Regions from separate parts of the Streptomyces sp. NPDC091387 genome, predicted to be linked through region 4. Evidence: riboswitches for the same ligand, from Rfam matches in the RefSeq annotation. Region 4 holds a riboswitch; each other region holds the start of a gene.
What was found. A riboswitch is a leader RNA that binds a small molecule or an ion and turns the genes downstream of it on or off. The one in region 4 is predicted to bind S-adenosylmethionine.
Positions count from the first base shown of each region.

Region 1: linked by a shared signal. The riboswitch ahead of ACIQM0_RS07380 (aminotransferase class V-fold PLP-dependent enzyme) and the one ahead of ACIQM0_RS14520 (amino acid ABC transporter permease) in region 4 are both predicted to bind S-adenosylmethionine.
Region 2: linked by a shared signal. The riboswitch ahead of thrC (threonine synthase) and the one ahead of ACIQM0_RS14520 (amino acid ABC transporter permease) in region 4 are both predicted to bind S-adenosylmethionine.
Region 3: linked by a shared signal. The riboswitch ahead of ACIQM0_RS31145 (hypothetical protein) and the one ahead of ACIQM0_RS14520 (amino acid ABC transporter permease) in region 4 are both predicted to bind S-adenosylmethionine.

Region 1 covers NZ_JBIVTZ010000003.1:111,101-118,740, reverse strand. The annotation lists gene ACIQM0_RS07390 (rhomboid family intramembrane serine protease) at 1-404, shown strand, start outside; gene ACIQM0_RS07385 (Lrp/AsnC family transcriptional regulator) at 401-682, shown strand; gene ACIQM0_RS07380 (aminotransferase class V-fold PLP-dependent enzyme) at 745-2,121, opposite strand; SAM riboswitch class IV at 2,294-2,411, opposite strand; gene trpD (anthranilate phosphoribosyltransferase) at 2,495-3,559, opposite strand; gene ACIQM0_RS07370 (ubiquinol-cytochrome c reductase cytochrome b subunit) at 3,686-5,311, opposite strand; gene ACIQM0_RS07365 (Rieske 2Fe-2S domain-containing protein) at 5,308-6,360, opposite strand; gene ACIQM0_RS07360 (c-type cytochrome) at 6,357-7,166, opposite strand; gene ACIQM0_RS07355 (heme-copper oxidase subunit III) at 7,236-7,640, opposite strand, start outside.
Region 2 covers NZ_JBIVTZ010000011.1:184,749-192,388, forward strand. The annotation lists gene groL (chaperonin GroEL) at 1-900, opposite strand, end outside; gene ACIQM0_RS23670 (cold-shock protein) at 1,218-1,424, opposite strand; gene ACIQM0_RS23675 (MoaD/ThiS family protein) at 1,857-2,135, opposite strand; gene thrC (threonine synthase) at 2,168-3,463, opposite strand; SAM riboswitch class I at 3,481-3,607, opposite strand; gene ACIQM0_RS23685 (glucosyl-3-phosphoglycerate synthase) at 3,761-4,711, shown strand; gene ACIQM0_RS23690 (trehalose-6-phosphate synthase) at 4,769-6,163, shown strand; gene otsB (trehalose-phosphatase) at 6,140-6,997, opposite strand; gene ACIQM0_RS23700 (DUF3263 domain-containing protein) at 7,081-7,353, opposite strand; gene ACIQM0_RS23705 (extracellular solute-binding protein) at 7,386-7,640, opposite strand, start outside.
Region 3 covers NZ_JBIVTZ010000017.1:151,023-158,662, forward strand. The annotation lists gene ACIQM0_RS31115 (hypothetical protein) at 1-277, opposite strand, end outside; gene ACIQM0_RS31120 (NmrA family NAD(P)-binding protein) at 501-1,397, opposite strand; gene ACIQM0_RS31125 (TetR/AcrR family transcriptional regulator) at 1,571-2,314, shown strand; gene ACIQM0_RS31130 (hypothetical protein) at 2,519-3,136, opposite strand; gene ACIQM0_RS31135 (hypothetical protein) at 3,207-3,791, opposite strand; gene ACIQM0_RS31140 (phosphocholine-specific phospholipase C) at 4,117-6,183, shown strand; SAM riboswitch class IV at 6,326-6,435, shown strand; gene ACIQM0_RS31145 (hypothetical protein) at 6,485-6,877, shown strand; gene ACIQM0_RS31150 (cytochrome P450) at 7,099-7,640, shown strand, end outside.
Region 4 covers NZ_JBIVTZ010000006.1:146,309-153,948, forward strand. The annotation lists gene ACIQM0_RS14505 (ATP-binding cassette domain-containing protein) at 1-1,550, shown strand, start outside; gene ACIQM0_RS14510 (glutathione S-transferase C-terminal domain-containing protein) at 1,635-2,318, opposite strand; gene ACIQM0_RS14515 (putative leader peptide) at 2,609-2,734, opposite strand; SAM riboswitch class IV at 2,712-2,857, opposite strand; SAM riboswitch class IV at 2,977-3,085, shown strand; gene ACIQM0_RS14520 (amino acid ABC transporter permease) at 3,459-4,463, shown strand; gene ACIQM0_RS14525 (amino acid ABC transporter ATP-binding protein) at 4,460-5,317, shown strand; gene ACIQM0_RS14530 (ABC transporter substrate-binding protein) at 5,414-6,457, shown strand; gene ACIQM0_RS14535 (GNAT family N-acetyltransferase) at 6,576-7,346, shown strand; gene ACIQM0_RS14540 (putative leader peptide) at 7,463-7,579, shown strand.

The DNA of each region.
Region 1 (7,640 bases), on a different contig from region 4:
TCGCGTTCTTCTACCTCGGCTGCGGCTACCTCGCCCTGCTCGCCTACGCGGCCGCGCACGCCACGTCCGACCAGACGCTCGTCGGCGCGTCGGGGGCGATCTCGGCGGTGCTGGGCGCCTTCCTCTACCTCTTCCCCCGGGCCCGGGTCACCAGCGTGTTCCCGTTCCTGCTCTTCCTGCCGCTGCGCTTCCCCGCCTGGATCGTGCTGATCTTCTGGTTCGTACTGCAGTGGCTGGCCGCCGAGGGCGCGGGCAGCGGCCCCGGCGTGGCCTACCTCGCGCATGTCGTCGGCTTCGCCATCGGCTTCCTCTACGCCTGGGGGCGCTATCGGCGTGGGGCCAGGACACGAGGCCCTAGAGTGAGATCTCCAGCCACGGCCACCGAGGGAGAAAGCCAGCCGTGATCACCGCGATCGTGCTCATCAAAACCAGCGTGGACCGGATCCCCGAGATCGCCGAGGCCGTCGCGGCGCTGGACAGCGTCAGCGAGGTCTTCTCGGTCACCGGTACGTACGACCTGATCGCCATGGTCCGGGTGGCCAAGCACGACGATCTGGCCGACGTCATCCCCGGCCGGATCAGCAAGATCCCCGGCGTCGAGGGGACCGACACCCACGTGGCGTTCCGTACGTACTCGCAGCACGACCTGGAGGCGGCCTTCGCCATCGGCCTGGACGCATAGGTACATGCGTTCGGCCGGGTACGGACAGCTGTCCGTACCCGGCCGAACGTGTTTCACGCCCCTCAGACCTGGGCGGTACCCCGGTCCGGGACGCAACGGCCGTCCTCGGTGCGGTACTTCCACTGGGCGCCCTCGCTCACCAGCTCCTTGACCGCCCGCACGAAGCGCTCGATGTGCTCGTCCGGCGTACCGGCACCGAAGCTGACCCGGATCGCGTTGAGCGACCTCTCGCCCGGCTCGGCCTCCGGCGCACCGCACTCACCGACGTCCTGCGGGTCGCTGCCGAGCAGGGTGCGCACCAGCGGGTGGGCACAGAACAGTCCGTCGCGCACCCCGATGCCGTACTCGGCGGAGAGCGCCGCGGCGAAGTGCGAGCTGTTCCAGCCCTCCACCACGAAGGAGATGACGCCGACCCGCGGGGCGTCGTCACCGAACAGCGAGAGCACCTTGACCTCGGGGACCTCGGCGAGGCCGGCGCGGACCATGGTGACGAGCTGCTGCTCCCGGGCGACCAGGCCGTCGAATCCGGCCTCGGTGAGCGCCTTGCAGGCGGAGGCGATGGAGTAGACGCCGATAACGTTGGGGGAACCGGCCTCGTGGCGTGCGGCGGTGGTGTGCCACTCGACGTCCACCCCGCCGTCGGTGCGCCGGGCGACCTTGCGGGAGGCGCCGCCGCCGGCCAGGTAGGGCTCGGCGTCGCGCAGCCAGTCGGAGCGGCCGGCCAGGACGCCGGAGCCGAACGGCGCGTACAGCTTGTGTCCGGAGAAGGCGACCCAGTCCACGTCCAGCTCGGCGATGTCGACGGGGTGGTGCGGGGCCAGCTGCGCGGCGTCCAGCACGATCCGCGCGCCGTGGGCGTGCGCGGCGGCGGCGAGCTCCTTGACCGGCCACAGCTCACCGGTGACGTTGGAGGCGCCGGTGACGCAGACCAGCGCGGGGCCGTAGGGGTCACGGTCGGCGAGGGCCCGCTCCAGCGTGGCGACGGCCTGGGCGGGGGTGCGCGGGGCGTTCAGGTAGGTCACCCGGGCGTCGCGCCAGGGCAGCAGGGACGCGTGGTGCTCGGTCTCGAAGACGAAGACCTGGCAGTCGGCGGGGACCGCGGCGGCCAGCAGGTTGAGCGAGTCAGTGGTCGACCGGGTGAAGATCACCTGGTCGTCGGCGCGGCAGCCGAGGAACTCCGCGACGGTGACGCGGCTGGACTCGAAGAGGTCCGTGGAGAGCTGCGAGAGGTAGCCGGCGCCGCGGTGGACGCTGCCGTAGTACGGCGCGTACGCGGCGACGTCGTCCCACACCCGCTGCAGGGCCGGGGCGCTGGCGGCGTAGTCGAGCGCGGCGTAGGTGACCTCACCGCCGGTCACCAGCGGAACCCTCACATCCTTGCCCAGAACCGGCAGAGGGGCACAAATGGACTGGTCGGCGGCAGCGGTGAAGACAGACATGGCGGACTCCCGTAACAGGCAGGCGAATTCCGCGTGCCTGCGGGTACGCGGCAGCACGGAGGGAAGAAAAGAGGGTGTGCGGAGGAGGGCCGAAAAGCCCTATCGCATTCGCTTGCTCACAGAGGCTCCCTGAGGACCAGGACCCCACGGGTGGACGTCTAGGACGTCGAGGGGTCCGCGCTTGCCGCAGACCTCGCTGCCTACGGCCTGGTCTTCACCCGGGGCACCCCGCCACGGACGGAGGGTTGCCGGACAGCGGGCCGGGGCCGTAGTCGCTGTCACTCATGACCTGCCCAGCATCTTGCCATACGTACCGGAACGCGCAAGGCGCAGTCCATGATCTGGACTGCGCCCCGCCTCGCGTTCCGTACGGTCAGGCGTTGCTCGCCCTGACCCATCTCTCCAGCACCCGGCCGGCGGACCCGGAGTCGATGGACTCGGCTGCCTTCGCGATACCGGCGGCGAGCTGCTCGGTGAGCGTGCCCTCCCCCTGGTCCAGCGCGACCAGGGCCGCCGCCGAGTTGAGCAGGACGGCGTCCCGTACCGGGCCCCTCTCGCCGGCCAGCAGGCGGCGGGCCACATCGGCGTTGTACGAGGCGTCGGCGCCGCGCAGCGCTTCCACCGGCACCAGTTCCAGGCCGACGTCGCGCGGGTCGAAGGCCTGCTCGCGCACGACGCCGTCCCGGGCCACCCAGACCCGGGAGGTCGCGGTGGTGGTCAGCTCGTCCAGGCCGTCGTCGCCGCGGAAGACCAGCGCGGAGTTGCCGCGTTCCGCGAGCACGCCCGCGACGATGGGCGCCATCCGCAGGTCGGCGACGCCGATGGCCTGGGAACGGACCTGGGCCGGATTGGTGAGCGGGCCGAGGATGTTGAAGGTGGTCGGGGCACCGAGCTCCGACCGCGCCTTCGCCGCGTACCGCAGGGCGGGGTGGAACTTCACCGCGAAACAGAAGGTGATGCCCGCTTCCTCGGCCACCTCGACCACGCGCTGCGGCGGCAGGTCCAGGTTGACGCCGAGCTTGCCCAGGACGTCGGAGGAGCCGCTCGCGGAGGAGGAGGCGCGGTTGCCGTGCTTGACGACCTTGGCCCCGGCCCCCGCCACCACGATCGCGGACATGGTGGAGATGTTGACCGTCTTGGCCATGTCGCCGCCGGTGCCGACGATGTCGACCGTACGGCCGGGTACGTGGATGGTGGTGGCGTGCTCGTACATCGCACGGACCAGACCGGTGACCTCCGTGACGGTCTCGCCCTTGGCGCGCAGGGCGACCGCGAAGCCGGCGATCTGCACGTCGGTCGCCTCACCGCTCATGATGCGGTCCATCGCCCACGCGGTGTCGTCGGCGCTCAGGTCCTCGCCGCGCAGCAGCGGGGTCAGCACGCCGGGCCAGGAACGAGCCGCCACGCTGTCGCCGCCGACCGGGGTCACAACGTTCATGGTCCGCTCCTGGGGTCCACAGCCGATAAGGGGATGTGACCACCCTATCGAGCGCCGGGGACAGCGAAGAGCCCCGTCCATCGTATGGATGGGCGGGGCTCCTGCTGTGGCGATCAGTTCAGGTGATCAGTGGTGGCCGTGGCCGTCGGTGATCTCCTTGTACTCCTCGGCGGAAGGCTTGACGATCTGGTTGTTCTCGCCGTAGTAGCCCTTGCTGAGCTTGGCCCGCAGCTTCTCCACCGGCGACACCTTGCGCTTGACGCCGTTCTCGTCGACCAGCGGGCCGATTTCGACCGGCGCGTACTGCTCGTGCGCGGTGAGGGTGTGCAGCTGACCCTGCGACAGCGGCTCGTGGACCTCGACGAACTCACCGTGCGGCAGGCGCTTGATGAGCCCGGACTCGCGCCCGTGCAGCACCTTCTCCTTGTCCCGGCGCTGAAGGCCGAGGCAGATCCGCTTGGTGGCGATGAACGCGAGGACGGGAGCGACGAAGAAGGCGATCCGCACGAACCAGGTGATCGAGTTGATCGACAGATGGAAGTGCGTGGCCCAGAGGTCGTTGCCACCACCGACCAGCAGTACGAAGTACCACGTGATCCACGCGACGCCGAAGGCGGTGCGCGTCGGCGCGTTGCGCGGGCGGTCCAGGATGTGGTGCTCGCGCTTGTCCCCGGTGACCCAGGACTCGACGAACGGGTACACGGCGATCGCGACCAGCACGAGCGGGAAGACCATGAGCGGCACGAGCACACCCAGGACCAGCGTGTGGCCCCAGAGGTTGATCTCCCAGCCTGGCATCACACGGATCAGGCCCTCGGAGAACCCCATGTACCAGTCGGGCTGCGCGCCGGTGGACACCTGGTCCGGGCGGTAGGGCCCGATGGCCCAGATCGGGTTGATCGAGGCGATGCCCGAGATGGCGGCGATGACGCCGAAGACCAGGAAGAAGAACCCTCCGGCCTTCGCCATGTACACCGGCAGCAGCGGCATGCCGACCACGTTCTTGTTGGTCCGGCCGGGACCCGCGAACTGCGTGTGCTTGTGGTAGAAGACCAGGATGAGGTGCGCCACCAGCAGCCCCATCATGATGCCGGGCAGCAGCAGGATGTGGACCGAGTAGAACCGGGCGATGACATCGCCGCCCGGGAACTCCCCGCCGAACAGGAACATCGACAGGTACGTGCCGACGATCGGCATGGACAGGATCGCGCCCTGCATGAACCGGACACCCGTACCCGAGAGCAGGTCGTCAGGGAGCGAGTAGCCGGTGAAGCCGGTGAACATACCGAGCACGAACAGCAGGAAGCCGAACAGCCAGTTGATCTCACGCGGCTTGCGGAACGCGCCCGTGAAGAAGACACGCATCATGTGCACGAACATGCCGGCCAGGAAGATCAGCGCGGCCCAGTGGTGGATCTGCCGGACCAGCAGACCACCGCGGACGTCGAAGCTGATGTTCAGCGTCGAGGCGTAGGCCTCGGACATCCGGATGCCCTGCATGGGCTCGTACGGGCCGTGGTACACGACCTCGTTCATGCTCGGGTGGAAGAACAGCGTCAGGTACACACCCGTGAGGATGATGATGATGAAGCTGTAGAGGCAGATCTCACCGAGCATGAAGGACCAGTGGTCCGGGAAGATCTTGCGCATGTTGGCCTTGGCCAGGGAGTAGATCCCCAGCCGGCCGTCCGCCCAGTCGGCCATCTTCTCACCGGCGGGCGCCTTGCGCTTCGTATCGGTCGCAGTACTCATCCGCGCTCCCAGAATGCAGGACCGACGGGCTCTTCGAAGTCACCGAGCGCCTCGAGGTTGCCCTCGCTGTTCACGCCGATCCGCAGCTGCGGAAGGGCGTGACCGGCCGGACCGAAGATGACGCGGGCGCCGTCGGAGAGGTCGAAGGTTGACTGGTGGCACGGGCAGAGCACGTGGTGCGTCTGCTGCTCGTACAGGCTGATCGGGCAGCCGACGTGGGTGCAGATCTTCGAGAAGGCCACGATGCCCTCGTGGGCCCACTCCCGCTCGCGCTTGTCCTTGATGTTGGACGGCTCGATGCGGATGATCATCAGCGCGGCCTTGGCGATCTGCTTCTGGAAGTCCTCCGCGTGCTCCTCCAGGCCCTCGGGCATGGCGAAGGTCAGCGAACCGACGGCCACGTCCTCGGGACGGAGGGGCTGCATGGTGTTCATGTTGACGAGCTGCTTGCCCTTGGCCCACAGGGTGGAGCGGAGCTTCTTCTCCGGCAGCGGACCGAGGTCGCGCAGCAGCACCACACCGGCGAGCGGCACCAGGGCCAGCGCGCCGAACATGGTGTTGCGGATCAGCTTGCGCCGGCCGAACGCGGACTCCTCGGCACCGGCCGCGAAGTCGGCGAGAACCTTCGCCTTGACCTCGGGCTCGGCCGAGATCGCGTGCCGCTCGTCGGCGACCTCCACGTCGGACATCAGGGTGCGCGCCCAGTGGACGGCTCCCGCGCCGATCGCGAAGAGCGCCACGCCCAGGGTCAGCCCCAGGGAGAAGTTGAGCGCGCTCACATGACCGAACGGGAAGATGTAGACGATCTTGTCGACCGGGAAGATGACGTAGGAGGCGATGAAGCCGACCGTCGCCAGCATGGACAGCGTGAACATGAACGCGACCGCGCGCTCGGACCGGTCCGCGGCCCGTTCGTCGATGTCCTGGACGCGCGGCTGGTGAGCCGGGAGTCCCGGGTCGGCGAACGGATCGTCCGCGCCCTCTACCGCGCCGTGCGCGGGGGCCTGCTCTGCGGGCAGGTTCTCTTCTGGAATCTCTTGGCTACTCATGACTTCTTGGCCTTAGCGGTGTGGGCCGCGACCCAGACGGCAACTGCGATCAGTGCGCCGAGCCCGAAGATCCAGCCGAACAGACCCTCGCTGACCGGACCGAGACCGCCGAGCTTGAGGCCACCGGGGCTCTCGGACTCAGCGCTGTTCACGGTCTGGATGTACGCGATGATGTCCTTCTTCTGCTGATTGGGCATCGTCGTGTCGGGGAAGGACGGCATGCTCTGAGGACCGGTCTGCATGGCCTCGTACATGTGCTTCGGGTCCACGCCCTCAAGGCTGGGAGCGTACTTGCCCTTGGTCAGGGCACCGCCCTGACCCGTGAAGTTGTGGCACTGGGCGCAGTTGGTACGGAACAGGTCGCCGCCCTTGGCCACGTCCGCGCCCTCAGGGCTGACCTGGCTCTTGGTGGGGACGATCGGGCCGGCGCCGAGCGACGCGACGTACGCCGCGAGCTGGTCGATCTCGGCCTGGTTGTAGATGACCTTCTTCTTCGGTACCTGGGCACCCGGCTGCTGCGCCGGCATGCGGCCCGTACCGACCTGGAAGTCCACGGCGGCGGAACCCACGCCGACAAGCTGGGGCCCGTCGGTGGTTCCCTCACCGCCGGTTCCGTGGCAGCTGGCGCAACCGACGGAGTACAGCTTCTTGCCCTCGTCGATGGCGAGGGACTGGGCGGTGTCGTCGGCCTGCGCCTTACTCACGGGCGCAAACGCGGCGTACAGCCCCCCAGTAGCCGCCAGCGCGAGGAGTAGTACGACGACCGCCGCCAACGGATGGCGTCGTCGTGCGGAGAGCTTTTTCACGGATTACCCCGGTGTCAGGATCTTCTGCGTCGATGGTCGATGCTGGATGTGGTTCGGGCTCGGGCCCGGTTACTTGATCAAGTAGATCGTGGCAAAAAGGCCGATCCACACAACATCGACGAAGTGCCAGTAATAGGACACGACGATGGCAGCGGTCGCCTGTTCATGGGTGAACCTCTTGGCCGCGTACGTCCTGCCCAGAACGAACAGGAAGGCGATGAGACCGCCTGTCACATGCAGACCGTGGAAGCCAGTGGTCAGGTAGAACACCGAGCCGTACGGATCGGAGGAGAGCGAGAGGCCGTCCTCCTTCACCAGCTCGGTGTACTCGAAGATCTGGCCTCCGATGAAGATCGCACCCATCACGAAAGTGATCACGAACCAGGCGCGGAGCTTCTTCACATCGCCCCGCTCGGCGGCGAAGACGCCGAGCTGGCAAGTGAGTGAGGAGAGCACCAGGATGGTCGTGTTCGT
Region 2 (7,640 bases), on a different contig from region 4:
GGAGATGACGGTGCCACCGGTGAGGATGGCGATGTCGCCGAGCATGGCCTTGCGGCGGTCACCGAAGCCCGGAGCCTTGACGGCGACGGACTTGAAGGTGCCACGGATCTTGTTGACGACCAGGGTCGACAGGGCCTCGCCCTCGACGTCCTCGGCGATGATCAGCAGCGGCTTGCCGGACTGCATGACCTTCTCCAGCAGCGGAAGGAGGTCCTTCACGTTGCTGATCTTCGAGTTCACGATCAGGATGTACGGGTCGTCCAGGGACGACTCCATGCGCTCCATGTCCGTGGCGAAGTACGCCGAGATGTAGCCCTTGTCGAAGCGCATACCCTCGGTGAGCTCGAGCTCCAGCCCGAAGGTCTGGGACTCCTCGACGGTGATGACGCCTTCCTTGCCGACCTTGTCCATGGCCTCGGCGATGAGCTCGCCGATCTGGGTGTCAGCGGCGGAGATGGAGGCGGTCGAAGCGATCTGCTCCTTGGTCTCCACGTCCTTGGCCTGCTCCAGGAGGGCGGCGGAGACGGCCTCGACGGCCTTCTCGATGCCCCGCTTGAGAGCCATCGGGTTCGCACCCGCGGCCACGTTGCGAAGGCCCTCGCGGACGAGCGCCTGAGCGAGAACGGTGGCGGTGGTCGTACCGTCGCCGGCGACGTCGTCCGTCTTCTTGGCGACCTCCTTGACCAGCTCCGCACCGATCTTCTCGTACGGGTCCTCCAGCTCGATCTCCTTGGCGATGGAAACACCATCGTTGGTGATCGTGGGGGCGCCCCACTTCTTCTCAAGGACGACGTTGCGGCCCTTGGGGCCGAGGGTGACCTTGACGGCGTCGGCGAGCTGGTTCATGCCGCGCTCAAGACCGCGCCGGGCCTCCTCGTCGAACGCGATGATCTTGGCCATATGAAGTGGTCCTCCCGGACAGGGGTGGATTTCTCCGGACCGAGTGGCGCCCGCGACGGACGGCCTGCCGCCTGCCGGTTCCTTGCCCCGACAGACCTGCGGGCCTCACCGGCCCGGTCCAAGTTTCTGTCACTCTCACCCGGAGAGTGCTAAGCCCAATGATTAGCACTCGACCCCCGAGAGTGCAAGCGTCCCTCTCCGGAGTGTGGACAACCGGAGCGCGCGTGCGAAGGGGCTCGGGACGCACGGAGGGCCCGTACCCCAGGGGGTACGGGCCCTCCGTGCGTGAGTAGTGTCGTTGGCCGACCGTGCCGAGCTCAGCCGACAGCGAGCTTGACCATGTCCGCCTGCGGCCCCTTCTGGCCCTGCGAGATCTCGAATTCAACTCGCTGACCCTCTTCGAGGGTGCGGTATCCGTCCATCTGGATCGCGCTGTAGTGGACGAAAACATCCGCACCACCGTCGACCGCGATGAAGCCGTACCCCTTCTCCGCGTTGAACCACTTGACGGTGCCCTGAGCCATGCCTAACTCCCCTATTACTGGCCCTTGCACAGGACCGCACTTCGCGGGCCCGGGTCAGAACTCACCCTCCGACAGGAGAGGGTGCGTGCGCCGGAACGCGTCGACCGCGGCCGAATGTATCTGCCCAACTGCCCTCTGCAACAGGTCAATCGGACGAGAATTCTGGGCAGCGCCGATCGCCCGAATATGAGTAACTCATAAGATTCCAGGGCAAGTCGGGCCAGGCAAAGGCGACTTATGGCGCAAGAGGTTCAGTTACTTTGGCTGCATCTTGTCGTGGCCGGGCGCATTCTCATATGCGGGGGCACGGGCAGCGGAGGGGACTTCCCACACTCTACCGCGTTCAACCATGCAGAATTGCCCCCTCCGCTTCTGTCGCGGAGGGGGCAATTCCGGTGACGCGGTGGGGCGGGACCGCGCGGGTCCCGGGGGTCAGCAGCCGCCGGCGACGGCCGGGATGATCGAGACACCCGCGCCGTCCGGGGTGACCGCTTCCAGACCGCCTTCAAAGCGCACGTCGTCGTCGTTGACGTACACGTTCACGAAGCGGCGGAGCTTGCCCTGGTCGTCCAGGACGCGGGCGGCGATGCCCGGGTGGTTCTTCTCCAGGGACTCGATGACCTGGGCGAGGGTCGCGCCCTCGGCCGGGACCTCGGCCTGGCCGCCCGTGTAGGTGCGGAGGATGGTGGGGATACGGACCTTGACGCTCATGGTGGGTGCCCTTCCTGGAGTCTCGGGTGGGGTCAGCCGGCGGTGCCGAGGCCCGCGGCGCGGAAGGCGTCCAGGCTCGGCCGGATCGTCGCGGTCGCCTGCGAGGTGGCGGCCACGGCGTCCAGTGTCTTGAGGCCGTCGCCGGTGTTCAGGATGACGGTGGTGAGCGACGGGTCGAGGAGGCCGGCCTCGATCAGCTTCTTCGTCACGCCGACCGTCACCCCGCCCGCGGTCTCGGCGAAGATGCCCTCGGTGCGCGCCAGCAGCTTGATCGCGTCGACGACCTGTTCGTCGTTGACGTCCTCGACGGCGCCGCCGGTGCGGCGGGCGATGTCCAGGACGTACGGGCCGTCGGCCGGGTTGCCGATCGCCAGGGACTTGGCGATCGTGTTCGGCTTCTGCGGCCGCACGACGTCGTGACCGGCCTTGAAGGCGGTGGAGACCGGGGAACAGCCCTCGGCCTGGGCACCGAAGATCCGGTACGGCCTGTCCTCGACCAGACCGAGCTTGATCAGCTCCTGGAGACCCTTGTCGATCTTCGTGAGCTGCGAGCCGGACGCGATCGGGATGACGATCTGGTCGGGCAGCCGCCAGCCGAGCTGCTCGCAGATCTCGTACGCGAGCGTCTTGGAACCCTCGCCGTAGTACGGCCGGAGGTTGACGTTGACGAAGCCCCAGCCCTCGCCGAGCGGGTCGCCGATGAGCTCCGAGCAGAAGCGGTTGACGTCGTCGTAGTTGCCCTCGATGCCGACCAGCTCACCGCCGTACACCGCGGCCATGACGACCTTGCCCTGCTCCAGGTCGTGCGGGATGAACACGCACGACCGCAGACCGGCGCGGGCCGCGGCGGCGCCCACCGCACCGGCGAGGTTGCCGGTGGAGGAGCAGGAGAGCGTGGTGAAACCGAAGGCGCGGGCGGCCTCGACGGCGATCGCGACGACGCGGTCCTTGAAGGAGTGCGTCGGGTTGCCGGAGTCGTCCTTGACGTACAGGCCGCCGGTGACGCCCAGCTCACGGGCGAGGTTGTCGGCCTTGACCAGCTTGGTGAAGCCGGGGTTGAGGTTGGGCTTGTCCGCGACGTCGGAGGGGACCGGCAGCAGCGGCGCGTAGCGCCAGATGTTGTCGGGGCCGGCCTCGATGCGCTTCTTCAGCTCGTCCGGGGAGCCGCTCGGCAGGTCGTACGCCACTTCGAGCGGCCCGAAACAGGTCGCACAGGCGAAAAGGGGGCCGAGCTCGAATCGCTCTCCGCACTCGCGGCAGGAAAGCGCCGCGGCGGGACCAAGGTCCACAGAAGACTCGGGGTTTGCTGCAACAGTCTGCACAGCCATGATGGCGAGGCCCTTTCTCCTCATCTTCCTCGTGACGCATTTCGTCACAAGACGGAATTGGCACCTTCCCCACCTGACCTCGCGGTCGGCTGGATGGTTGCCGGGACTTCAACGGGCCGTTCCCTCTGTCCCTCTGGATGAGCGCTGTGGCACTGGACCATGGATCCAGGCGTTTATCAGCGGATGGACCCCGGCATGCCACGGCCATCTGCGTTGTTCAAGACTGTAACCGAAGCACCGGACTGTTGAGATAGTCGTCCGAACCGCGAGATGGATCACATACAGGGAGTATCGACCGTGCTGGAAGAGGTCGAAGGCTGGCTGACCAGGCGTTCCTGGTCCTCCGCCGACCGCCCGCTGGAGCAGCTCCTGGCCGCCAGGGACCGCGACCCGCGCCGCGGGAGCGTGAGTGTCGTCCTGCCCGCGCTCAACGAGGCGGCGACGGTCGGGGACATCGTCCGGGTGATCCGGCGCGAGCTCATGGAGAAGGTCCGGCTGGTCGACGAACTCGTGGTGATCGACTCCGGCTCCACGGACGCCACCGCAGAGGTCGCCCGCCGGGCGGGCGCCCGGGTGATCCACCGGGACGCGATCCTGCCCCGGGTCCCGGCCGTCCCCGGCAAGGGCGAGGTGCTCTGGCGGTCACTCCTGGCGACCGGCGGTGACATCGTCTGCTTCATCGACGCGGACCTCAAGGACTTCTCGGCGGACTTCGTCTCCGGCATCGTCGGCCCACTGCTGACCGACCCCTCGATCCAGTTCGTCAAGGCGATGTACGACCGCCCCCTCGGGGACACCGCAGGCCAGGGCGGCCGGGTCACCGAGCTGGTGGCGCGGCCGCTGCTCAATCTGCACTGGCCGCAGCTGGCCGGCTTCGTCCAGCCGCTGGGCGGCGAGTACGCCGTGCGCCGCTCCCTGCTCGAACAGCTGCCGTTCCCGGTCGGTTACGGAGTGGAGCTGGGGCTGCTCGTCGACGCCCTGCACACGGTCGGCCTGGACGCGCTCGGCCAGGTGGACGTCGGCGTCAGGAAACACCGCCACCAGGACGGCCAGGCGCTCGGCCGGATGGCGGCGGCCATCTACCGGACCGCTCAGCTGCGGCTCTCCCGGGGGCATCTGGTCCGCCCCTCGCTGACCCAGTTCGAGCGCGGCGAACACGGGTTCGTCCCGCACACGTACCCGGTGGACACAGAGGAGCGGCCGCCGATGCGCGAGATCGAGGAGTACGTCTCACGCCGCGCGGCGTGACCGGAGCACGGCCGCACGCACGTTTGGACCGTTCGGGATCGGGCTAGATTCCGCAGCATGGTCTCCGAGCACGCCCCTCAGCCCGCCGCCGCCCAGGTACTCGTCGCGTCCAACCGCGGTCCGGTCTCGTACGCGCTCCGCGAGGACGGCTCGCTCGACGCGAAACGGGGCGGGGGCGGGCTCGTCTCCGGGCTGAGCGCGGTGGACGACAAGATGTGGGTCTGCGCCGCACTCGGTGACGGCGACCGCGAGGCGGTGCGCCGCGGGGTCGGCGAGCCGGGCGTACGGATGCTCGACATCGACGCGGACGTGCACGCCGACGCGTACAACGGGATCGCGAACTCGGTGCTCTGGTTCGTCCACCACCTGCTCTACCAGACCCCCGTGGAACCCGTCTTCGACGCGGAGTTCCGCCGGCAGTGGGCCTCCTTCGAGGCCTACAACCGGGCCTTCGCCCAGGCGCTCGCCGAGGAGGCGGGCGAGGGCGCGTCGGTCCTGGTGCAGGACTACCACCTGGTGCTGGTGCCCGGAATGCTCCGCGAGCTCCGCCCCGACCTGCGGATCGGCCACTTCTCGCACACCCCGTGGGCGCCCGTCGACTACTTCCGGATGCTGCCCGACGACATCTCCGAGCAGGTGCTGCGCGGCATCCTCGGCGCCGACCGGGCGGCCTTCCTGACCCGCCGCTGGGCGGACGCCTTCATCGGCTGCTGCACGGAGATCCTGGGCGGCACCGGCCGCACCCGCATCGGCGTGCACGGGCTCGGCGCCGACGCGGACTTCCTGCGCCGCCGCGCGCACGAGGCGGACGTGGACGAGCGGATGGCGGCGCTGCGCGAACAGGTGGGCCCCGGCCGGAAGACGATCGTGCGGGTGGACCGTACGGAGCTGTCCAAGAACATCGTCCGCGGGATGCTCGCCTACCGCGCCCTGCTCGACGAGCGGCCCGAGTGGCGCGGCCGGGTCGTCCACATCGCGTTCGCCTACCCCTCGCGGCAGGACCTCGCGGTGTACCGGGAGTACACGGCCGAGGTGCAGCGCGTCGCCGACGCCGTCAACGCGGCGCACGGCACGGCGGACTGGACCCCGGTCGTGCTCCACGTCAAGGACGACTTCGCGCGCTCGCTCGCGGCGTACCGGCTGGCCGACGTGGCGCTCGTCAACCCCATCAGGGACGGGATGAACCTGGTCGCCAAGGAGGTCCCGGTCGTCTCCGACCACGGCTGCGCGCTGGTGCTGTCGCGGGAGGCGGGGGCGTACGAGGAGCTGGGCGACGACGCGATCACGGTGAACCCGTACGACGTGTCGGCCACCGCCGACGCGCTGCACGAGGCGCTGACGATGGACGACGACGAGCGCGCTGCCCGTACGGAGCGGCTGGCCGCGGCGGCCACCGCGCTGCCGCCGCAGCAGTGGTTCCTGGACCAGCTAGAGGCGCTGCGCCAGGGCTGACAGGAAGTCGACGACGGCTCCCGGCCCCGGCAGCAACAGGTCCGCGCGCTCGGCCAGTTCGGGCACCTCCGCCTCGCCGCTGCAGACCAGCAGGCCGGGGGTGCCGTCGGGGCCCTCGGCGCGGAGCTTCTCCACGGCGGCGTAGGCGGCCAGGTCACCCAGGTCGTCGCCCGCGTACAGCACGGACTCGGCGCCCGTCTCCCGCACGTACTGCGTGAGGGCGACACCCTTGTCCATGCCCGCGGGGCGCAACTCCAGGACCAGACGGCCCGGTTCGACGATCAGTCCGTGCCGGGCGGCGAGCTCGCCGAGGGGGCCGCGCAGGGCCTCGAAGGCGGCCTGCGGGTCCTCCGCACGGCGGGTGTGGACGGCGAGCGCCTGCCCCTTCTCCTCTATCCAGGTACCGCGCCAGGAGTCGAACGTGTCGAGTACGCCGGGGAGTTCGGCCCGCACGGCGGCGACGCCGGGGTGCGGGGCGGGGGCGCGGACGGTACCGGAGACGGCGTCCCAGCGTTCGGCGCCGTAGTGGCCGAGGACGACGAGGTGGTCCAGTCCGGCGACTCCGGCGAAGCCGCCGTAGCGGACCGCGACGCCAGCCGGTCGGCCGGTGATCACGGCGATCGACGCGACCTGGGGGGCGAGTGCGGCGAGCGCCTCGACGGTGCCGGGGTGCGCGCGGGCCTGCTCGGGGTCCGGGACGATGTCGGCGAGGGTGCCGTCGAAGTCGAGCGCGACGACGGCGCGGTCGGGGCGGGCGAGGAGGGCGGCGAGGCCCTCCCGGCCGGCGGGGGTCGTCGGTGTCGGCAGGGATGGGGTGTGCGGGTGGCTGCCCATGTCCCGAGCCTATAGCCGGTGAGGCCCGGCGGGGGCTTCGCCCCTTGGCGCGGCCGACGGGACCGTCGCCGCGCACCCGGGGCTCAGCGGCGTCCCCGCCGCGCCTCCCGCACGCGCCGGAGCCGGTTCACGGTGACCGGGTCGGCCTCCAGGGCCCGCCGGTCGTCGAGCAGCGCGTTCAGCAGCTGGTAGTAGCGGGTCGGGGAGATGCCGAGCCGCTCCCTGATCTCCCGCTCCTTGGCCCCGGGCCCCGCCCACGACTGCCGCTCGACCGCCAGCACCGCCCGGTCCCGGTCGGAGAGTCCGGGGGGCGGGGCGGCGGGCTCGTCGGGGCCGTTCGGAGGAGGGGCGGTCATATCAGCCAATATATGGCGCGGCCCGCGGACCGCTACTCCGCACTCTCCGCCGACGTGGACTCCTGCGCTATGCGCCCGAGCACGCTCTCGGGGTTCGCGCCGGGCTCGACCGCCTCACCGATGTTCTTCTTGATCGACTCGCTGGCCTGGGCCCAGGACGTCTTGCCGAACGGGTAGAACTGCGCGTCCGGCAAGGCGTGCAGGAACTTGTGCAGCGGCTTGTACTGGGGATCGCTCTCCATCGAGGCCGAGGCGCTGTCGGTGACCGGCAGCATGTCGTACGTGTC
Region 3 (7,640 bases), on a different contig from region 4:
AGGCGTAACTCACGGCGACGGTCAGCCCGGACTGAAGGTGGACGCCCCATCCCCGGCGCCCGCTCCGGAACGAGATCCGGCTGTGCAGCTCGGTCGCTATCACCGTGGACACGACCGTCACCAGAGCGTTCGCCACGGCCAGTGGCATCCGGTCGTGGAGCAGGACCAGCACCCCGCTGGAGGCGACCCCGACCCCACCGCCGCAGACCACGAAGCGCACGAAGGCCGCGACAAGCGCGCGATGCGTGCGCGTCGGCTGAGGGGTTGGGGCGGTCACGAAATGCCTCCGGAGGCTGTGTGTGGGGCGATACGAAGATCTCACCCCAGAACCTACGGACCCGTCGTCCTCCCCACGACCCGGTTTCTCCCCGACTTTCCTGGGGGTTGTCCCCCAGGGGACCTATGGGGACTTCAGGGGGGCCTATGGGGGCCTGGGCGACAACTCATTCCCCGGAGCGGTCGAGTCGGGCCCCGCGTCCCTCGCGCACGCACCGTACGGGTCAGCCCGCCTGCACCGACGGGACGTGGGAGGAAAGGAATCCGGTGCGGAGCGCAGTGGCGCCGGACTCCGCGAGCCAGTCCGCGAAGGTGCGCAGCCCGGGGTGCACCACGCGCAGTACCTCGATGTCGGCGTGCCAGCGCGCACCGGCTGCCCAACGTTCCCTGACGTGCGCGATCCCGGGGCTGAGCGCGGCGGCCTCGTCGTGGGTGAGCTGCTCGTAGCGCACGGTCGTGCCGGTCGCTTCGGTGATGGCGGCGACCGCCTGTGCCGGGGTCGGGGCGTCCCCGGCCAGTTCCAGTGTCCGGCCGGCGAACCGGTCGGGGTCGTCGAATGCCAGCGCGGCGAACTCCGCGATGTCCTCCAGTGCGATGACCTGGACGGGCTCGTCCGGCGGGAAGACGTGGCGGTGCACACCGTCGACGATGCCGTCCATGCCGATGTCCCACGACGCGAGGAAATTCGACATGAACCGCACCGGCCGCAGCACCGTCACCAGAGGGATCCGCTCGCGGAGGTAGCGCTCTGTTCGTTCTTTGCCCTCAGCCGCGGCCAGCCCGTCCCGGGTGGACGCGATGCCGGTGAACACGACGTGCCCGACTCCGGCGGCGGCCGCGGCATCCGCGAGGGCCCGGCCGCGGACGAATTCACGCTCCACGTCGGTGCCGGCCGGCCTGTACGCGACGGGCGGCACGGCGAACAGGGCCGAGGCCCCCTCCAGCGCCGCCGGCAGACTCGACGGGTCGTCGAAGTCGCCCCGGGCGAGCTCGGCCCCGGCGGCCCGCAGCGCGAGGGCGGCGGGTGCGGTCGTGTCACGTACGACCGCACGCACCGGTCTGCCGGCCGCCAGGAGACGACGTGCGGTGGCGCCGCCCTGCTTGCCGGTCGCGCCGGTCACGGCGACGAGTCGGTCATCGGGACGAGCTCCGTTACCGGACGCGGGGTCTGACGGGTGAACAGCCATGTCATCCTCCGCCCCGGGGGTTTCGGGGGCACGGTCGGCATGGCGGCCCCGGGGACGATGTGGAATCCTGCACCCGGTTGAGTCGGACGGACAAGGGATTACGTGACATGGCTCCTGCTCCCCCTCCCCCTGACACCGGCCGGGCGGACGCCCGGCGCAACCGCGCGAAGGTGCTCGTCGCCGCCGTGGGCGCGTTCACCGTGCAGGGACTCGACGTCTCGCTCAGCGAGATCGCACGGCAGGCGGGGGTCGGCACCGGCACGGTGTACCGGCACTTCCCGAGCAAGGAGACCCTGCTGGAGGCCGTGCTCGTCCAGCACTTCGAGGACCTGGTCGCCGCCGCCCGGCGATGGGCCGCCCAGGCCCCTCCCACCGCGGCATTCTTCGGGTTCCTCCTGGAGACCATCGACAAGTCCGCAGGGCGCAGGCACGTCTGTGACCTCGTGAGCACCGACACCAGCTGGCCGCGTCCGTTGCTCGCCGCGTCGGGTCACCAGTTCCAGCAGGCACTGGCCGAGCTGCTCCGCGCGGCCCAGCGGGCCGGCGGAGTCCGCGCCGACATCGGCTCGGACGACGTCGCCGTACTCATTGTCGGGTGCGCGACGATGCGGGCCGCCCATCGGGACAGCGCCGGGGGAGTCCGCATGGTCCACCTGGCGCTGGAGGGTCTGCGGGGGCCGGCTTCGGTCACGGAAGGGCATGCGTTTCGTTACGGACCCGGCAGGCGTCACGCAATGAGGACGCGGTGCGAGGAGTGCGGGGCCGAGTTCGAGGCCAAGACCGCGGGGCGCCCGGCACGCTACTGCGGCGCGACGTGCCGGCAGCGGGCCCATCGCCGTCGCCCCGGATGACGCGGCACCTCTGGGGCAGGGGAACAGTCGGCTCCGACCGACCGCGAGTCCCTCCCGATCGCGGTCAGGAGGGACTCGCGTCAGCCAGGGGGAGGGCAACCTCGACGCGAAGGCGGGCTGCCGGACCGTGACTCAGCCGTGGTCACCGCTGCCGGCGCGCCCCATCTGCCTGATGTGCTGCCTGGCCGCTGTTACCGCGTGGGGTCAGCCGCAGTGGTCCGCCTTCTCCTCATCGGTCATCGCCCGGGTGTGCTGCGTCTTGGTGCTCGGCGCGTCCGGCATCGGGCCCGTCGCGTCGAAGGGCACGTACCAGTAGTAGTGGCCGTAGAAGCGGTCCGGGAAGTGCAGCTCGTACGTACCGCTCACGTGCTGCATCTGGGCCTCGCGGGTCACCCAGCCGACCTCGCCCGGCCGGACGTTCACGGCCGTCAGCTCCGACTCGGTGTGTGAGGTCTCCCAGGTGTGCCCGTAGGTGGCCGTGATGCTCATCTTGAAGACGAGCGAGAAGCCGTACTCCGCGGTCAGGGAGACGCCGACGCTGTTGGACTCGCCCGTCGTGTCCGACCAGCCGACGGTGGAGGTCTGGCTGTCCGGGGTGCAGTTGAAGGCGGAGTCACCCACCTGGTGGGCCTCGCCCATCGATATCTCGGGCGCCCCGTCGGGGTGGAACACGCAGCTGTCGGTCCCGTTGTCGCACTTGTCGAGCAGTTCACGGATGGTGGGCTGATCCTCGGCGAGGGCGGTGCCGGGAGCGACCAGGACGGCGCTGCCCGCGGTGACGAGCGCCGCCAGAAGCAGAGGGAGCCGGATTTTCACTGTCATGGGTGATCTCCGTGGGGGTGATCGTGCCTGTGGGGGGAGGGGGGACGGGAGTGCCCGGTGGGGCGGGCGGTCAGCTGAAGCCGATGGACTGGGTGCGGTCGTTCATGAACGACCCGATGGCGGGGCTGTTGTCCTCGAACGGGCCGTCCCGGTCACCGTTCAGTCCGGGCTCCGGGTAGAGCCAGAGCGCGCAGCCGCCCCAGGGCTGCACGGAGGAGATGCGGTTCTTCCAGTCGTCCCCGAGGTCGAACTGGAAGTTGACCCAGCCGTCCTTCACGCACGGCTCGGCGCCCCAGACGGTGAGGGACGCCCCGCCGTACTGCTCTTCCTCGAAGAAGGTCCCCTGGATGACTCCGTCCTGTGCCTGGTCGGCCATTCGGGCCCGGAACGCGTCACTGCGCACCGCTTCGGTCGCGGAGCGTGGTGCCCCGGTGATCCGGCCGCCGCTGGCGGCCTCGATGGCCTCCGTGAATGTCCGGTAACAGTGCTCACTGCCGTACGTCGCATGCACCGTGCAGTGCGGGGCGCCACCGTCGCCGGTCAGTGGTCCGGCCGTGTCCCGGACGGCCGCGCCGGCTGTCGGAGCGACGGCGGCGGCCGAGAGCAGCAGGGCCGCGGTCAGGATGCCGGAGGTACGTACGGATCTTGCACGCATAGGCAACATCGCTTTCCTGAGGGTCAGTTGGCTCCCCGCGCCTTTCCGGGATCGCTCACGGCAAACCGGCCCGGCCGCTCTCTTTCTCGCCACCATGCCGACCGCGCGGCCCGGCACCGGCTCCGCAGCATCCGTGCGTACCCGGCCGCGGCGGCGGAGGCCTGGGTTCGGGCTGCGCGCGGGAGCCTCCACCCACCCGTCTCCGATTGTTCGGCCGAACGCCACCACGTGCACACTGCAAGGGTCTTCCATGGCCCCTACCGATTCTGGAACACTCCAGTCGCTTTCGCCCTTACGTCCCCTCACCCCACAGAGGCCCTCACTCATGGCAGAACTGAACCGTCGCCGCCTCCTGCAGCTCGCCGGAGGCACGGTCGCCTTCTCCGCGTTGTCGAGCAGCATCGCCCGTGCCGCGTCACTGCCCGCGAAGGGCCGTACAGGCACGCTCAAGGACGTCGAGCACATCGTCGTACTGATGCAGGAGAATCGTTCCTTCGACCACTACTTCGGGACCATGAAGGGTGTGCGCGGTTTCGGTGACCCGCGTCCGGTCACGCTGCCCAGTGGGAAGCCGGTGTGGCACCAGAAGGACGTTCTCGGCAAGGAAGTGCTGCCGTTCCGGCCGCCGGCCGACGATCTCGGGCTGCAGTTCCTCCAGGACCTGAACCACGACTGGGCCGGCGGTCACCGGGCGTTGAACAAGGGCGCGTACGACCAGTGGGTGCCGGCCAAGACCGCCACGACGATGGCGCACCTCAACCGTGAGGACATCCCGTTCCATTACGCGCTCGCCGACGCGTTCACCGTCTGCGACGCGTACCACTGCTCGTTCCTCGGCTCGACCGACCCGAACCGCTACTACCTGTGGAGCGGGTACACCGGCAACGACGGCACCGGCGGCGGGCCCGTGCTGGGCAACGACGAGACGGGGTACGGCTGGAAGACCTACCCCGAGCGGCTGGAGGAGGCCGGGGTGTCGTGGAAGGTCTACCAGGACATCGGCGACGGGCTCGACGCCGCCGGCTCCTGGGGGTGGATCGACGACGCCTACCGGGGGACCTACGGCGACAACTCGCTGCTCTACTTCAACAGTTATCGCAACGCCAAGCCCGGCGATCCCCTCTTCGACAAGGCGCGCACCGGTACCGACGTCAAGAACGGTGACGGGCTCCTCGACGACCTCAAGGCCGACGTCCGGGCCGGGACGCTTCCCCAGGTCTCGTGGGTCGTCTCGCCCGAGGCCTACAGCGAGCACCCTAACTGGCCTGCCAATTACGGCGCCTGGTACATCTCGCAGGTGCTGGACGCGCTGACCTCCGACCCCGAGGTGTGGGGCCGGACCGCGCTCTTCGTCACCTACGACGAGAACGACGGATTCTTCGACCACGTCGTGCCGCCGTTCGTCCCGTCCGGGGCCGCGCAGGGGCTCTCCACCGTGGACACCTCCGCCGACCACTTCCCCGGCGACCTCCGTTACGCGGCCGGGCCGTACGGCCTCGGCCAGCGCGTGCCCATGACGGTCGTGTCCCCGTGGAGCACCGGCGGGTTCTCGTGTTCGGAGGTCTTCGACCACACCTCCGTGATCCGGTTCATGGAGGAGCGCTTCGGCGTGCACGAGCCCAACATCTCGCCCTGGCGGCGCACCGTCTGCGGCGATCTGACCTCGGCCTTCGACTTCAGCCGTACCGACACCGCGCCCGTCTCGCTGCCCTCCACGGACGGATACGCGCCGCCGGACAACGGCCGGCACCCCGACTACGTACCGGTGCCGCCGGTCTCCGGCAGTGTGCCGAAGCAGGAGCCCGGCTCGCGGCCCACCCGGCCGCTGCGGTACGCGCCCCTCGTGGACGGGGCGGCCGACCCGGCCTCCGGTAAGTACCGGCTGACCTTCAGTGGCGGCGACGCGGCCGGGGCGCAGTTCCTGGTGACGTCGGCGAACCGCACCGACGGACCCTGGACCTACACCACAGAGGCGGGCAAGACGCTCGCCGACAGCTGGAACACGGCCTACTCGAAGGACGTGACCGACCTCACCGTGCACGGCCCGAACGGGTTCCTGCGCGCTTTCCGGGGGCCCGGAAAGGCGGCAGGGCCGGAGGTGACCGCACGTCATGACCCGTCGAGCGGAGGACTCGAACTGACTTTCACTCATGCTGGTACGAGGACAGTCCAGTTGACCGTGCGGAACGCGGACACCTATGGCGGCGGGGCGCAGACCTTCGCGGTGCGTGCGGGGGCGACCGTGAAGCACGCCGTTGACCTGCGAGGGAGCCGGCGCTGGTACGACATCACGGTGGTGTCGGACGCGGACGCCACGTTCCTGCGGCGGTTCGCCGGGCACGTCGAGACGGGCAAGGCAGGAACGAGCGACCCGGGCTTCGTCACCTGCTGACCGAGCCCGACGGAGTGGCAGGTGAGGGGCAAGGGGGCGCGGGTCGGGTTCGGCCCGCGCCTGCGCCTCCCCTGACCGTCCGTCGGCTGTGCGTGCGCCGTCCGTCGGGGTCTGTCCCACGGGTGCGTTAGGGTTTTCGTCGGGTCATGAGTTCCAGCGCGCAGCCCCGGCTGGCTGGACGGCACCCCGCTCCGCTGCGGGTGCTCCGGGTGACGACCTGCCCCGTGCGCGAGGTGCGGGGAACAGCGGACCGCGGTGCAGAGCGCTCGGGGTCCATCATCCCCGGAAGGCGGGACCCACCATGCTGCGTCATCTCACCGAGAACGGCTCCGTGCGGAGCGACGGCTGCGACCGGTACGCCGCAGGCCACCAGGTGCACTGGATCCATGCCAAGAAGTGCCGGCAGGAGCCCGGCCAGGCCGTCGAGATACTGCTGACCGCCGGTGACGTCCGGGACGACGGGTGGGTCGAGCTGCGTGCCGCGTTCGACTACGCGGGCGCCCTTCCAGCGGTCTGGACGCACTCTCCGGACGTGCTGCGGGAGACACTCGCCGGTCATCGCGGACGCGTGTACTGGCTGTCCCGGTGGCACGCGCTGAAGCTGGTGGACGGAGAAGACCCGGCCGCCGCGCTCGTCAACGTCGCCCTGGAGGGCGGCGATTTGTGCGATGCCCAGGGTTCCGGGCGGTCGTAGTCCGGGTCCGGCCGGGCGCGCTGGCCGCCCACCGGCTCCGGGTGGCCGGGGCGGTACCCGCAGATGTTGGTCAATTGTGCGCAGATGTCGGCCAGTTGCTTCGCTCTGACTGCACATTTGATCGCCGTTGACCGCTGTGGCATCACATAAAATCCTTATAGTGGGCGTGCGTTGATCGCACGATCGTGACGCGTGAAGCTTCCGCCACAGGAGTCAGGACGATGACGCGCCCATCCTCCGCACGGCCCGAGCCCGCCTCGCCCCCTCCGGAGTGCCCCGCACACACGAGGCCCGGGGCCGTGCCGCTCGGCGGCCCCTCGTTCCAGACCGAGCCACAGGCCGTCTACCGCGCCATGCGCCGTGATCACGGGCCGGTCGTCCCCGTGGAGCTGCCGGGCGGGTTCCCCGCCTGGCTGGTCATCGGATACCGCGAACTCCATCAAGTCACCAGCGACGGCGAGCTGTTCCCGCGCGATGTCGGTCTGTGGAACCAGTGGGAGCACATCCCCGAGGACTGGCCGCTGCTGCCCATGGTCGGGCGGCCGCTGCCGTCCATCTACTTCAGCGCGGGGGACGAGCACCGGCGCCACGCCCGGATGGTCGGACCCGCCCTCGAAGGGGCCGATCCGTTCGAGATCCGCAACCACTGCGAGGAGCTGGCCGACCGGCTGATCGACGCCGTGTGCAGCCGGGGTGCCGCCGACCTCGTCGCCGACTTCTGCGAGCCCTTACCCGTGCTCGTCCTCGCACGGCTGGTCGGGTT
Region 4 (7,640 bases):
AAGCGCTGCAACCGCACATCCGGGCGTTCGTGGAGCGGGCCGTCACCTTCACCACCTGCCCCGAGTGCGAGGGCACCCGGCTCAGCGAGGGAGCCAGGTCGTCGAAGATCAACCGGATCAGTATCGCCGACGCCTGCGCGATGCAGACCAGCGACCTGGCCGCCTGGATCCGCGACCTCGACGAACCCTCGGTGGCACCCCTGCTCACCGCGCTGGGGCAGACCCTCGACTCGTTCGTGGAGATCGGACTCGGCTACCTCGCGCTCGACCGGCCGACGGGCACGCTGTCGGGGGGCGAGGCACAGCGCGTCAAGATGATCCGCCATCTCGGATCCTCGCTCACCGACACCACCTACGTCTTCGACGAGCCCACCGCGGGCCTGCACCCCCACGACATCCAGCGGATGAACAACCTGCTGCTGCGCCTGCGGGACAAGGGCAACACGGTGCTCGTCGTGGAGCACAAGCCGGAGACGATCGCTATCGCCGACCACGTCGTCGACCTCGGCCCCGGCGCCGGAACAGCGGGCGGAACCGTCTGCTTCGAGGGCAGCGTCGAGGGACTGAGGGCCGGGGACACCGTCACGGGCCGCCATTTCGACGACCGGGCGACCCTCAAGGACACCCTGCGCAAGCCCACCGGCTCGCTGGAGATCCGCGGCGCGCAGACGAACAACCTGCGCGACGTCGACGTCGACATCCCGCTCGGGGTCCTCGCCGTCGTCACCGGCGTCGCCGGTTCCGGCAAGAGCTCCCTGATCCACGGTTCGGTCTCGGGCCTGGACGGGGTGGTGGCGATCGACCAGGGTGCGATCCGCGGCTCGCGACGGAGCAACCCCGCGACGTACACCGGACTGCTCGATCCGATCCGCAAGGCGTTCGCCAAGGCCAACGACGTGAAACCGGGCCTGTTCAGCGCCAACTCCGAAGGTGCCTGCCCCGGTTGCAACGGTGCCGGCGTCATCTACAGCGACCTTGCGATGATGGCGGGTGTCTCCACCGTCTGCGAGGAGTGCGAGGGCAAGCGGTTCCAGGCCTCGGTGCTCGAATACCACCTCGGCGGCCGCGACATCAGCGAGGTGCTCGCCATGTCGGTGACCGAGGCCGAGGAGTTCTTCGGCGACGGCGAGGCGCGCACACCGGCCGCGCACCGCGTCCTGGGCAGGCTCGCCGACGTCGGGCTCGGCTACCTCAGCCTCGGCCAGCCGCTCACCACGCTGTCCGGCGGTGAGCGGCAACGGCTCAAGCTGGCCACGCACATGGGCGAGAAGGGCGGCATCCTCGTCCTCGACGAACCGACCACCGGCCTCCACCTCGCCGACGTCGAGCAACTGCTCGGCCTGCTCGACGGGCTCGTGGACTCCGGCAAGTCGGTCATCGTGATCGAGCACCACCAGGCGGTCATGGCGCACGCCGACTGGATCGTCGACCTCGGCCCCGGCGCCGGCCACGACGGCGGCAGGCTCGTCTTCGAGGGCACCCCCGCCGACCTCGTCGCCGACCGCTCCACCCTCACCGGCCGGCACCTCGCGGCCTACGTCGGCGCCTGAGGGAGCCGTTGGACAAGAGGTTGACCTGAATGTCGCGTTGAACGAGAGGTGCACCGGGGCCTTCACCGGCTCCGGTGCGCCCAACTACGCGGGCCGGAGGCCGTCGTCCCGCTCCTGCGCGTCGGGGAAGGCGGGGTGGTCGCGCAGGCGGCCCACGTACTCCCGGAGCCGAGGACGGTCGCCGAGTGCGGCCGGGCCGAGACGGACGAGCGCGACCCACAGGTCCACATCCGCCGCCGTCAGTTCCCCGCCCAGTACGTAGGGCCGCAGGTCGAGGCGGTGATCCAGCAGGTCCAGCGTCGCCGATCGCTCCGCGGGCCCGGCGTCCGGGGTGACGTCGCAGTCCAGCAGGTCACGGAGGGCGTCGATGTCCGCGATGAGTCCCGGCGGGCGCAGAGCGGAGGGGCAGGCCTCGTCATGGCCGGACAGCAGGCCCGCGAGGTCGCGCAGGATGTCGGGGGTGTGGTTGCTGACGATCCGTCCGCTCCACCGGTCGCACAGCGCGGGCGCCGTCAGCGGTCCGTCGTAGTGGTGCATCGTCGCCTCGTACGCGCTGCGCAGCGAGGCGAACGCGCCGGGTGTCTCGGTGGGGTGTCCCAGGATCGTGGTGGCGACCGAGTCCTTGAGGCCGAGCAGGCCGAGAGTGATCGAGATGCGGAGCGAGCGCGGACAACTCGCCGACAGGAAGAGCTCGTAGCGGTGCGGCGCCGGGTAGAAGCCGCCGGCCAGACCGACACCGATACGGCTGTGGATGCGGGAGGGCTGCACGGCAGCCGCGGGACGAGGCTGCGTGGCGCACGGACTCGGACCCGGGGAAACCGGGCCGCATGCCATCGAGTTGCCTGTGCCGGAACTGCGCGAACCGGGACCGCGTGAACTGGAACTGCGCGAAACTGTCTCGGGCATGACTCTCCTATGGGAATCCCGGTGGGAATCCCTGCGGGAACGAGGAAGCCACCGCCGCCTTGTGGGCACCAGCGGCCGGATGTGGAATGGCTGCGCTCTCGTACCGGTCCGGACGGACCGAGCGGTCCGGTACGCGTCCGGATCTGTCCGGGCTAGTAAGCGCTGGAGACACGCAGCAGATCGATGTGCAGGCGCCTCGTCAAGCCGTTCCTGGACAATTCCCACCGGTCCCGACTTCGGGGCTCGCGAGACGCGAGACCACGCTTGCCCCGCCGCACCGGCGGGACCCGGTCGTCACCCGGGGCACCCCGTCGCGGTGGAAGGGTTGCCTGCCAGCGGGCCGGGGCCGATAACCGCCTGAGCAGGAGAATCCCGCACAGGAGGCGCTGACAATCGTGACCGTCCATGTCAGTTTCGGTGCGTCACGTGACGCAGTCAAGAAGGCCGCACGGGCCGTCTCGCCTGGTGGTCACCGGCGTTGACATTCGTTTCCGGCCGTGCCTAACTTGCGGCGCAGAACGGTCATGAGCGTCAGCGGAAATCCCTGGTGCGCCGGCCGGCAACCCTCGTACGCGGTGGGGTGCCCAGGTTCGGTCCGGACCGGATGACGTTCGGCGGGAGTGTAGGCCCCACGGGGCGGAATGGTGACGGTGAGAGCGATGCACGCAGCTGAGGGGATGGCTGCCTGGCGGTCCCGCGGCCGCGCCCTGCTGCTCTGCGCGGACCGCTCCGTCGACCTGCAGCGCGTCAACAGCGCACTGTGTAGCGCCGTTTCACGCGTGCTCTGTCAAGCCTGACGGCATTCCCGGCCCAGCCCTTCCCGGCCTCTGCCTTCCGGGCCTCTGCTCTCCGCGTTCTTGACGTCCACCGCTGTCGCGGTGCGCCCTCTCCCTGCCCGGCCCCCGTCCCGTGCCGTGTGCCGCGTCCCGCCGATTCGTCCCCGATCGGTGCGGCGTCGCCGCCGTCCGCGGTCCGGACTGTCCGAATCCGCTGGAGCCCTCCGTGAGTGAATCCCCTGGCATCGCTGTGTCCTCCGGATCAGCGCCGCCCGCCGAGGCGGCCCCCCGCCTCCACCCGCCCGCCGCGCCGAAGCCCCTGGCGGCGCAGCGGGTCCTTCCCCTGCTGCGCCCCGGCCGCTGGATCATCACAGCCGTCGTGCTCGTGCTGGTCGCCCAGATCGTCCACGGCCTGGTGACCAATCCCTTCTACCAGTGGGACCGGTTCTCGTACTGGTTCCTGCGGCCCACGATCCTCGACGGCCTGCTCATCACCCTCGAAGTCACCGTGTACAGCGCCGCTTTGGGACTGCTCGGCGGCGTACTGCTGGCACTGGCCAGGCTCTCCCCGAGCCCGGTGCTGCGTGGGGTCAGCTGGGGCTACACCTGGCTCTTCCGATCGGTGCCGCTGATCGTGGTCCTGCTGTTCCTCTACAACTTCAGCGCGCTCTACCGGACGCTGAGCATCGGAGTGCCGTTCGGCCCGGCGTTCTTCACGTTCGACGAGTCCCGCCTCGCCACCGACATGGCCGTCGCCGTCATCGGCCTGAGCCTCAACGAGGCGGCGTACGCCTCCGAAGTGGTCCGCGGCGGCATCCTCTCCGTCGACCAGGGCCAGCACGAGGCGGCCTCGGCCCTCGGCCTCCCGAGGCGCTACCAGTTCGCGAAGATCGTGTTTCCGCAGGCCCTGCGCTCCATCACCCCGAACTACGTCAACCAGCTGATCGGCCTGATCAAGGGCACCTCGCTGGTCTTCTACGTCTCTCTGCTCGACCTGTTCGGCTCCGTGCAGAGCATGGGCAGCAGCTACCCCGGCGACATCGTGCCGCTGCTGCTGGTGGCCACCGTCTGGTACCTGATTCTCACCAGCGTCGTGTCCGTCATCCAGTTCTACGTCGAGCGGCACTACTCGCGGGGCGCGCTGCGCACCCTGCCGCTGACCCCGTTGCAGAAGCTGCGGACCGGCCTCGGCGATCTGCGGGCCCGGGTCCGGAAGGAGACGGCGATATGAGCGCCGAGACGACCGAGAAGACCGGGACGGCCGAGAAGGCGGAGGCGGCCGGTACGGCTGGGGCGCAGGAGACCGGCCGAGTGCTCGCGGTACGCCCCGCCGCGGTCGAGGTGCACGATGTGCACAAGTGGTACGGATCCCAACGCGTTCTGGAAGGCGTGGCGTTGACCGTAAGGCCCGGCGAGGTCACGGTCGTCCTCGGGCCGTCCGGCTCCGGCAAGTCCACGCTCCTACGGGTGATCAACCACCTGGAGAAGCCCGAGATCGGCCATGTCAGCCTCAACGGCGAGCTGATCGGCGTACGCAGGCACCGCGGTCGCCTCAAGGAGCTGAGCGAGCGGGCCATCCTGGCGCAGCGCAGCCGGATCGGCTTCGTCTTCCAGAACTTCAATCTCTTCCCGCACCTGACCGTGCTGGACAACGTGGCCGCGGCTCCGGTGGCGACCGGAAAGCTGACCAGGCCCCAGGCGAGGGAACTGGCCCGCGGCCTCCTCGCCCGCGTGGGGCTCGCGGACCGGACCGCCGCCTACCCGCGGCAGTTGTCCGGCGGGCAGCAGCAGCGCGTGGCCATCGCCCGCGCCCTCGCCCTGCGGCCCGGCGTCATCCTCTTCGACGAGCCGACCTCCGCGCTCGACCCCGAGCTGGTCGGCGAGGTGCTGGCCGTGATCAAGGACCTGGCCGGCAGCGGAACCACCCTCCTGGTCGTCACGCACGAGATCGGGTTCGCCCGTGAGGTCGCCGACCGGGTCGTCTTCATGGACGAAGGCCGAATCGTCGAACAGGGCCCGCCCGAGCAGGTGCTGGACCACCCGCAGCACGAGCGGACCAGGGACTTCCTGAGCAAAGTGCTCTGATCCCGAAACCTCCAACCCAACACCCCTGATCCCGTACCCACTTCACGGCGCGACCTCACCCGTACGCCCTCACCGCACCCGACAAGGACAGCCATCATGCGCACCCTCGCCCTCACGCCCTCCCCCAGTCGCCGCAGCAGATTCCTCCGCGGCGTCACCGCCGCCGCGGCCGTCGCCTCTCTCGCCGCCGGGCTCGCCGCGTGCGGCGGTGCGGGTGACGCCGCGACCAGGACCGACAGCGCGCCGGCCGGATCGGTCACCATCGGCGCACTCTCCAACGGCGCCGCCAAGCAGACCGAGCTCAAGGTGTCCGAGGTGACGTCGATCAGCGCAGGGCTCCCCAAGTCGGTGGCCGAGAAGGGCACGTTGGTGATCGGCTTGGGCGCGCTGCCTGCCGGGTACCCTCCGCTGGTATACGTGGGCGAGGACCAGAAGACCTTCACCGGCGCCGAACCCGACCTCGGCCGGCTGATCGCCGCGGTCCTCGGGCTCAGGCCGGAGATGAAGAACTCGACCTGGGAGAACATGTTCGTCGGCATCGACAGCGGCAAGTTCGACGTGGCGCTGTCGAATGTCACCGACACCGAGGAGCGCAAGAAGAAGTACGAGTTCGCCTCCTACCGGGCGGACAACCTCGCCTTCGAGGCGCTGAAGAAGAGCACCTGGAACTTCGACGGCGACTACCGCAACCTGGCGGGCAAGACCGTCTCCGTCAGCGCCGGCACCAACCAGGAGCGGATCCTGCTGGAGTGGAAGGCGAAGCTGGCGAAGGAGGGCAAGAAGCTCACCGTCAAGTACTACCAGGACGGCAACGCCACGGCCCTGGCGCTGTCCAGCGGGAAGATCGACTCCTCCTTCGGCCCTAATCCCGGCATCGCCTACCACATCACCCAGACCGCGAAGACCCCCACGCCGACGCGTAGCGCGGGCCAGTTCTCCGGCGCCGGCGCGACGCTCCAGGGGCTCATCGCCGCCACGTCGAAGAAGGGCAGCGGACTGGCGAAGCCCATCGCCGCCGCGATCAACCACCTGATCAAGAACGGCCAGTACGCCAAGTGGCTCGCCGCCTGGAACCTCTCCGACGAGGCCGTCCCCACCTCCCTGGTCGACCCGCCCGGACTGCCGCTCGACAACTCCTGACCCGCGTCCGCGTTCAGATCCGCATTCACGTCCACGCCCGCGCATCTGCCGCCGGCCCGCGCTGCCATGAGCCGGCGCCGGCCCGGCCGCCTTCCGGATACGGAGACTCCGCACCGCCATGTCGACCACCGTCCATCACGCCCCGCCCCCGGTCCCGACGGAACCGCACATCCTGGACAACGCCGCCTGGGCCGCGCTGAGCGGTCCCCACGCCGGCCTCGCCGAGCGCGTGGGCCGGGCCGCCCGCTACCCCACGGACATCTCCCCGTTCAGCGCCCTCGACGACCCCGCCGACCCCCGGGCCTGGGCCGATCTGGCCGCACTGGTCGGACCCGGCACCGCCACCCCGGTCTCCGGAGCCCTGGAGGTGCCCGACGGCTGGACGATCGAGCGCGGCGGCGACGGCGTTCAGCTCATCGCCACCACGCTGTACGCCGAACCCGCCCCAGAGGCGGAACGGCTCGGACCCGCCGACGTACCCGAGATCCTCGACCTGGTCGCCCTCACAGAGCCGGGCCCCTTCCTGCCCCGCACCATCGAACTGGGCAGCTACCTGGGCATCCGGGACCGCGGACGGCTGATCGCCCTGGCCGGTGAACGCCTGCGCCCGCCGGGCTGGACGGAGATCAGCGCCGTCTGCACCCACCCGGACCACCGCGGCCGCGGCCTGGCCACCCGGCTGGTCCGCGCGGTCGCGGCGGGCATCAGGGAACGCGGGGACACCCCCTTCCTCCACGCGGCCGCGAGCAACACCCACGCCATCCGGCTCTACGAGTCGATCGGCTTCACCCTGCGCCGCCGCACACGGTTCCTGCTCGTGCGCACACCGGACGGGCAGCCGGAAGCGCCGCAGGAAGAAGAAGCCGGGCAGCCGGAAGAAACGGCGTAGCCGTGCGGTTGTGCCTGAGAACGACCGAGCGGCGCCCCGAAGGGCACCGCGAGCGCGAGAGCGGCGCGGACCCCGGGGTCCGCCGCGCCGGATGGGTGGAGGTGGAGCACGTGCGTATGCCTGCCGTGACCCGCCGCCGCGCCGCGAACACCGCCATGCCCAGCCGCCCGCGGCTGTACTCCCGGCAGCACATCGATCTGTTGCGCGTCGCCGGCGCGCTCTGTTGCTCCTGACCTGTTGCCCTCGCAGCCGCTCCCCGCGTCCGGGGGCCGGCTTCTTCGTACGGTCGATCAG